One region of the Burkholderia sp. JP2-270 genome, then DNA from elsewhere that is predicted to be linked to it. Evidence: riboswitches for the same ligand, from Rfam matches in the RefSeq annotation. Region 1 holds a riboswitch; the other holds the start of a gene.
The links. Region 1 has a riboswitch for thiamine pyrophosphate ahead of DM992_RS02070 (FAD-dependent oxidoreductase). Riboswitches for the same ligand answer to the same signal wherever they lie in the genome.

Region 1 (4,185 bases):
CTGAAAGATCGGAAAAGGCTTGTCGCGCGGCGAAGCCCGCATTTGCGACGAGCTGGTCGAGCCCGCCGAAGCGCGCGGCGGTTGCATCGACGAGCGTGGCCGCGACGCCCGGCGCGGCGAGATCGCCGGCGAGCGTGATGCACTCCGCGCCGGCCGCCGTGCAGGCGTGCTCGACTTCGGCGAGCCGGGCCCGCGCCGCATCGTCGGCGCCGCGCGCGTGCAGCGCCAGCGCGATGCCGGGCGCCGCGAGCCGCCGCGCGAGCGCGGCGCCGATCCCCGAACCTGCGCCGGTGATCAGCGCGATCCGCACGATGTGCGCGGCGCGTGCGCTCACGCAGCCACCTTGTCGCCGGCGTTTACGCGCTCGACGTTGATCGTGCCGACGTGGAACGCGGCCAGCGACTCGCGATGCGCGATGCTGACGATCGCGGCCTTCGGCAGCCGTTCGGCGAACAGGTGGTACAGGCGTGCTTCGTTGTCGGCGTCGAGCGCGCTGGTCGCTTCGTCGAGGAACAGGAAGTCGGGCTTGTGCAGCAGCACGCGTGCGCCGGCAAGGCGCTGCTGCTCGCCCGGCGACAGCACGCGCGTCCAGTGCGCGGTTTCGTCGAGGCGCCCGACGTAATCCTCGAGGCGGCATGCGCGCAGTGCGTCGCGGCACGCGTCGTCGCTGAACGTGTCGGGCGTCGCCGGATAGGTGAGCGCGGCCTTCAACGTGCCGATCGGCAAATAGCTCGTCTGCGGCACGAACATCATCCGTGCGCCGACCGGCGCGTCGATCGCACCGTCGCCGAACGGCCACAGGCCCGCGAGCGCGCGCATGAACGTGCTCTTGCCGGAACCCGATTTACCGATCACGAGCCAGCGCGAACCCGGCTCGATCGTGACGTTGCCGATGTCCGCGAGCGCGTTGCCGTTCGGCAGCGCGAGCTTGAGCGACGACGTCGACAGCTTTGCCGCGTCGACGTAGTGCAGGTTGATGCCGCCGTGCTCGGTCGCGGGCGACAGGCTTTCCTTCAGGTGCGACGTGCCCATCACGCGCTTGAATTCGCGCAGACGGTTGACGGTGGCGCGCCATTCGACGAGGGTCGAGTAGCTGTTGATGAACCACGAGAACGAATCGCTGACGGTGCCGAACGCCGACGAGATCTGCATCAGCACGCCGAACGAGAACGCGCCCGCGAAGTACCGCGGCGCGGCGACGACGAGCGGGAAGATGATCGCGATCTGCCCGTAGAAGCTCAGCACGAACGTGAGGCGCTTCGTGTACTTCATCACGCGCCACCAGTTGTCGCGGATGCGCATGAAGAGGTTTTGCGCGTTGCCGGTCTCGGTTTTCTCGCCGTCGTAGAACGCGATCTGCTCGGCGTTCTCACGCACGCGGATCAGCCCGAAGCGGAAATCGGCCTCGACGCGCTGCTGCTGGTAGTTGATCGACACCAGCGGATGGCCGACCTTCTGGATGATCAGCGAGCCGACCACCGCGTACAGCGCGGCCGCCCACACCATGTAGCCGGGAATCGAGATCGGCGTGGCGCCGAGCGTGAACGTCAGCGCACCGGCGAGCGACCACAGGATCGTGATGAACGACACGAGCGTGACGACCGTCGACAGCAGATCGAGCGACAGTGCGAGCGTCGTGGTCGAGAACGACTGGAGGTCGTCGGTGATCCGCTGGTCGGGGTTGTCCGCGAGGCGGTCGCGTTCGATCCGGTAGAACGCGCGATCGCCGAGCCACTGACCCAGAAAACGGTCGGTGAGCCACTGGCGCCAGCGGAAGCCGAGCATCTGCCGCAGGTAGCGGCCGTACACCGCGAGGATGATGAACGCGAACGCGAGCGCGGAGAACTGCATCAGCAGGTGCGGGAAGTCGTGGACGTCCTTCGACTGCAGCGCGTTGTAGAACTCGGCGTTCCACTTGTTCAGCCGGACGTTGATCCACACCACGCAGAGGTTGATCGCGATGATCGTGGCCAGCAGCCCCCACGCGACTTTCCATTCGGACGATACCCAGTAGGGCTTGATGAGGCTCCATGCGGATACCGGGCGCTCGTCCTGCGGCGCGTCGGAGGCGGCGGAGCGGACGGGGTCGATCGATTGGGTCATGTGCTTCCTGATGAGTAGCCGGCGCGCGGGCCGGGCGAAGCCGGGCGCGCGCCGCGATACGGCATGCCGGGGCGAGGCGCCGACTGACGGCGGGCGTTGCGGATGGTCGCCCGCGCGTCTTAAACGGCGCTTAAGGGCCGGCGGTGACGCGGCAACCGGCCGCTCGCGCGGCCGGCCTGCGGGCATTGTGCCAGAGCGGCGCAGGGCTCCGGCGAATTTGCCGCAGGGGGACAGTTTGCGGCGCTTTCCGCTTTTATGGTCTAATGGCCGACGACGAAACAGGGGTGCTTTGCATGCGGCCGGCGGAAGTTCAGCGCGGTGCGGCGAGGCTGAGAAAGACCCTTCGCACCCGATCCGGGTAATACCGGCGAGGGAAGTTTCTGATCCCGCCGGGCCGCGCTGGCTGCCATCCCACATGGTCAGCGCCCGAGTCCCGCCCGGCCGGCCTTTGCTGCCGGTTTCGTCCTTTGGGTACGCGCATTGCGCGTTACGGAAGGAATGATGACCGCACAATCTTCAGTCTTTTGCATGGCTCCCGGCCCGATGTCGCGTGCGTTCGCACGGGACGGCGCGTGCGCGTCGACGCTCGTCGTGCGCGCTCGCGCGGTTCGCGAGGAGCGTGCGCGATGAACGTCCAGGATTCACGGCCCGCACGGCCGGATTTCGCGGTGCTCGGCGGCGGCCTCGTCGGCCGCCTGATCGCGTGGCGGCTCGCCGGCGACGGGCATCGCGTCGCGCTGTACGAGCGCGGCGGCCCGGACGGCGAGCAGTCGGCCGCGTGGATCGCGGCCGCGATGCTCGCGCCGCTCGCGGAAGCGGCGAGCGCGGAGCTGCTGATCACCGAGCTCGGCGTCGCGTCGCTCGCGCGCTGGCCGCAATGGCTCGCCGAGCTGCCCGAGCCGGTGTTCTTCCAGCATCACGGCACGCTCGTCGTCTGGCATCACGCGGACCGCGCGGAGGCGCCGCTGTTCGAGCGGCGCGTGCGCGCGAACGCGCCGGCCGACCTGTTCGACGGCGGCTTCGTCACGCTCGCGGGTGCGCAGGTCGATGCGGCCGAGCCCGCGCTCGCGGGCCGCTTCGCGCGCGGCCTGCTGTTGCCGCGCGAAGGCCAGCTCGACAACCGCCAGGCGCTGCGCGCGCTCGCGGCGGGCCTCGCCGAGCGCGGCGTCGAGCTGCACTGGCACGTCGCGATCGACGACGCGAACCTGCCCGCCGCGCATTTCACGATCGATTGCCGCGGGCTCGGTGCGAAATCCGCGCTGCCCGCGCTGCGCGGCATCCGCGGCGAGGTCGCGCGCGTGCATGCGCCGGGCATCGGGCTCACGCGGCCGGTGCGGCTGCTGCATCCGCGTTATCCGCTGTACATCGCACCGAAGCAGGACGATCTTTATGTGATCGGCGCGACCGAAGTGGAGGGCGAGGACATGTCGCCCGTCAGCGTGCGCTCCGCGCTCGAACTGCTGAGCGCGGCGTTCTCCGTGCATCCGGCGTTCGGCGAGGCGCGCATCCTCGAACTCAACGCGCAGTGCCGGCCGACGCTGCCCGATCATCGCCCGGCGGTGATCTGGGACGGCGCATCGACGCTCGCAGTCAACGGCCTGTACCGGCACGGCTTCATGATCGCGCCGGAAGTCGCGCACGCGGCGGTCGCGGTCGCGCAAGCCGCGCTCGGCGGCGCGTTCGGCGATGCCGACGCGTTCGCCGCGTGGCGTGCCGCCGCGCGCTGGCCGACGCTCCTTCATCACCGCAACGACGCGCGCCAGCCGGCCTGACGCGCGCCGCCGACCGAATCCGACCAAGCCTCATGGATATCCAGATCAACCAACAGACCCTGACGCTGCCCGACGGCGCGACGGTGGCCGACGCGCTCGCCGCGTACGGCGCGCGCCCGCCGTATGCGGTCGCGCTGAACGGCAACTTCGTCGCGCGCACGCAGCATGCGGCGCGCGCGCTCGCGGCGGGCGACAAGCTCGACGTCGTGCACCCCGTCGCGGGCGGCTGAGCGCCGCCGGTTCGTCCCCGCACTTCCAGGAAAACGACATGACGTCCCTCACATCCGCCGACGCGCTGACGCTGTACGGC
Region 2 (4,185 bases), 880 kb from region 1:
CGGGCCATGCGCCGCTCACGATCCGCCGAACCAGTTGTATCCCTGATCGACCCAGTAGCCGCCCGGAAACGTATCGGTCACGAAGATTTCCATGATGTGCTTCGGGTTCTTGTAGCCGAGCTTGGTCGGCATCCGCAGCTTCATCGGAAAACCGAATTCCGGCGGCAGCCGGCGGCCGTCGTAGTCGAACGCGAGCAGCGTCTGCGGATGCAGCGCGGTCGGCATGTCGATGCTCTCGTAGTAGTCGTCCGCGCACTTGAAGCCGACGTATTTCGCGCGCGTGTCGGCGCCGGCGCGCGCGAGGAACGCGCCGAACGGCGTGCCGCCCCAGCGGCCGATCGCGCTCCACCCTTCCACGCAGATATGCCGCGTGATCTGCTCGGCGTGCGGCAGCGCATACAGCTCGTCGAGCGTCCACACGCGCTTGCCCGTCACGCGGCCGGACAGCACGAGCCGATACGTCGACGCGTCGACGTGCGGCACGTCGTCGATCCCGTAGTACGCGTTGAACGGGAACGGCCGCGTGATGTCGGCTTCGGTGTAGGTCGGCGCGAGCCGTTCGCCGCTGAACAGCCAGGCCTGCACGCGATCGTTCATGCGCGACACTTTCTCGAGGAACGTGTTGACCGACGCATCGTCCTGCAGCGTGCAGCCGGTCAGCATCGTCAGCCCGCCGAGCGTCAGCACGCGCCGGTTGAAGAGCCGCCGCGACGGCATCTCGAGCGCGCGGCGCACGTCGAGTTCGAGCGACTTCCGGTCGAGGGTCCAGCGCGGCTGGCCGCGCCTGTTTTCGGATTCCGACATGATGATTTCCTTCGCCCGCGGCTCGCGGGTCAGCGGCCGCGCAGCATCGCGAGCAGCGAGCGCGGCACCAGCAGCGCCATTGCGACGTGTACGACAAAAAATGCGACGAGCAGCGACATCGCCCAGAAATGCACGACGCGCGCGTTGTCGTAACCGCCGAACAGCTCGCGCAGCAGCGGGAACTGCACGGACTTCCAGATCGCGAGCCCCGACAGCACCAGCACGACGAGATCGACGATCGCGGTCAGGTACGCCGCGCGCTGCACCGCGTTGTAGACGCTCAGGTCGGCATGCGACAGCCGCCCGCCGAGCGCGGCGCGTACGTCGCGCCACACGGACGCCGGCGTGACGGGCAGCATCTTGCGCACAAGGCGCCCGGTCGCGAGCGACATCGCGAGGTAGAACAGCCCGTTGCCGACGAGCAGCCACATCGCCGCGAAATGCCATTGCAGCGCGCCGCCGAGCCAGCCTCCGATCGTGATGCCGTGAGGAAACGTGAACGGCGGATAGATCGGCGACGCGTCGTAGATGCGCCAGCCGGACAGCGCCATCAGCACGGCCGCGAGCGCGTTGAGCCAGTGGCTCGCGCGCACCCACAGCGGATGGATCGGGCGCGCGGGCGGCGTGGCGGCCGTGCGCCCTGTGGCGGGAACGGTTTGCATGATGAAAACTCCCGGAATGAGGCGACGGAGCGCGAGACGGGGCCGGAGACCGGCCACGCCGCGCATGCGCTGAACGTGCGGCGTGGCGCGTGCCGCGCGTCGGCCGGCACCGCGTGCCGTCCCGGCACGCAGCGGCGACATGCGCGTCGGCCGCGCTCCGTCCGTTTCCGTCAGTTCGACGGTGCCATCTTGTCGCCCGACGTCGGCTTGCCCATCGAGTCGTGCGACATCGCGTCCTTCTTCGTCGCGTCCTTCTTCGTCGCGTGCTTCTTCATGGCGTCCTTCTTCATCGCGCCGTCCTTGGCCATCGCGTCGTGGCCCATCGCGTCCTTCGACATCGACGATCCTTCCTTCGACATCGCGTCGTTCTGCGCATACGCACCCGTTACGACCATGGCGAAACCGGCGACACAGGCTGCGATCAGTACTTTTTTCATGACATCTCTCCGAAACATGGGTTTGAGGAACCGAATAGACGGACGACGTCACGGAAAATGACAGCCGATCTGAAAATATTTTTTTTGCCGGCCGGACAGCCCGCCATGCTGCACCGCTCATCCGCCGCCGACCGGGCTGCCGGACCGGACGACAACCGAGCGTGTTGCGGCGCACCCGCCTGCCATGCAGCCCGCCATAGCGCGACTGCCCCGGGATAATCACTGTACGCCCGGTTGAAACCGCCGCAAACCCGGTGTATCGTGTGCCCTTGCTAACGCGGGGGTCCTGCAATGCGTTCGGTCAAACAACCGGCATTGCGGGTGAGAAATACCCTTTGAACCTGATCTGGATAATGCCAGCGCAGGGAAGCGTACGGATTTCGCCGCCATCCTTCTGACGAAATCCGCCGCCTCACCAAGCCTCGTCTCCTGCTTAGCTCGAGCCCCACATTCGTCAAGGGCTCCGGGCAAGCGCCGAAGCGCCTGTCCGGCGCTCACACAGGAGATCGCATGAACGCCAATCCGAAGTTTCTGTCCGCCGACGCCCACGTCGATGCCGCTGCCGTCGCGCCGCTGCCGAATTCGCGGAAAGTCTATGTGACCGGCTCGCAGCCCGACATCCGCGTGCCGATGCGCGAAATCACCCAGGCCGACACGCCGACCGGCTTCGGCGGCGAAAAGAATCCGCCGATCTACGTGTATGACACGTCGGGCCCCTACACCGATCCGGAAGCGAAGATCGACATCCGCGCGGGCCTGCCCGCGCTGCGCCAGCGCTGGATCGAAGCGCGCGGCGACACCGAAGTGCTCTCCGGCCTGTCGAGCCGGTACGGCCTCGAGCGCGCGGCCGATCCGGCCACCGCCGACCTGCGTTTCCCGGGCCTGCACCGCAACCCGCGCCGCGCGCAGGCCGGCAAGAACGTCACGCAGATGCACTACGCGCGTCAGGGCATCATCACGCCGGAAATGGAATACATCGCGATCCGCGAGAACCAGCGCCGCGCCGAGTACATCGAGAGCCTGAAGTCGAGCGGCCCGAACGGCGCGAAGCTCGCCGCGATGATGGGCCGCCAGCATCCGGGCCAGGCGTTCGGCGCTGCTGCGTTCGGCGCAAACGCGCTGGCCGAGATCACGCCCGAGTTCGTGCGCGAAGAAATCGCGCGCGGCCGCGCGATCATCCCCGCGAACATCAACCACCCGGAATCGGAGCCGATGATCATCGGCCGCAACTTCCTCGTGAAGATCAACGCGAACATCGGCAACTCGGCCGTCACGTCGTCGATCGGCGAGGAAGTCGACAAGATGACGTGGGCGATCCGCTGGGGCGGCGACACGGTGATGGACCTGTCGACCGGCAAGCACATCCATGAAACGCGCGAGTGGATCATCCGCAACAGCCCGGTGCCGATCGGCACGGTGCCGATCTACCAGGCACTCGAAAAGGTCAATGGCAAGGCCGAGGACCTGACCTGGGAAATCTTCCGCGACACGCTGATCGAGCAGGCCGAGCAAGGCGTCGACTACTTCACGATCCACGCGGGCGTGCGCCTGCAGTACGTGCCGCTCACCGCGAACCGGATGACCGGCATCGTGTCGCGCGGCGGCTCGATCATGGCGAAGTGGTGCCTCGCGCATCACAAGGAAAGCTTCCTGTACGAACACTTCGAAGAGATCTGCGAGATCATGAAGGCGTACGACGTGAGCTTCTCGCTCGGCGACGGCCTGCGTCCCGGCTCGATCTACGACGCGAACGACGAAGCGCAGCTCGGCGAGCTGAAGACGCTCGGCGAACTCACGCAGATCGCATGGAAGCACGACGTGCAGGTGATGATCGAAGGCCCCGGCCACGTGCCGATGCAGCTGATCAAGGAGAACATGGATCTCCAGCTCGACTGGTGCAAGGAAGCGCCGTTCTACACGCTCGGGCCGCTCACCACCGACATCGCACCGGGCTACGACCACATCACGTCGGGCATCGGCGCCGCGATGATCGGCTGGTTCGGCACCGCAATGCTGTGCTACGTGACACCGAAGGAGCACCTCGGCCTGCCGAACAAGGACGACGTGAAGGAAGGCATCATCACGTACAAGCTCGCCGCGCACGCCGCCGACCTCGCGAAGGGTCACCCGGGCGCACAGGTGCGCGACAACGCGCTGTCGAAGGCGCGCTTCGAATTCCGCTGGGAAGACCAGTTCAACATCGGTCTCGATCCGGACAAGGCGCGCGAATTCCACGATGAAACGCTGCCGAAGGATTCGGCGAAGGTCGCGCACTTCTGTTC

Region 2: another riboswitch for thiamine pyrophosphate. It lies ahead of thiC (phosphomethylpyrimidine synthase ThiC); the one in region 1 lies ahead of DM992_RS02070 (FAD-dependent oxidoreductase).

What each region holds. Positions count from the first base shown of each region.
Region 1 is NZ_CP029824.1:435,290-439,474, reverse strand. Features, by position in the region: gene DM992_RS02080 (SDR family oxidoreductase) at 1-334, opposite strand, end outside; gene DM992_RS02075 (ABC transporter ATP-binding protein/permease) at 331-2,103, opposite strand; TPP riboswitch at 2,374-2,496, shown strand; gene DM992_RS02070 (FAD-dependent oxidoreductase) at 2,730-3,875, shown strand; gene thiS (sulfur carrier protein ThiS) at 3,908-4,105, shown strand; gene DM992_RS02060 (thiazole synthase) at 4,144-4,185, shown strand, end outside.
Region 2 is NZ_CP029824.1:3,275,061-3,279,245, forward strand. Features, by position in the region: gene DM992_RS15435 (molybdopterin-dependent oxidoreductase) at 16-804, opposite strand; gene DM992_RS15440 (cytochrome b/b6 domain-containing protein) at 834-1,466, opposite strand; gene DM992_RS15445 (pentapeptide MXKDX repeat protein) at 1,637-1,903, opposite strand; TPP riboswitch at 2,173-2,289, shown strand; gene thiC (phosphomethylpyrimidine synthase ThiC) at 2,414-4,185, shown strand, end outside.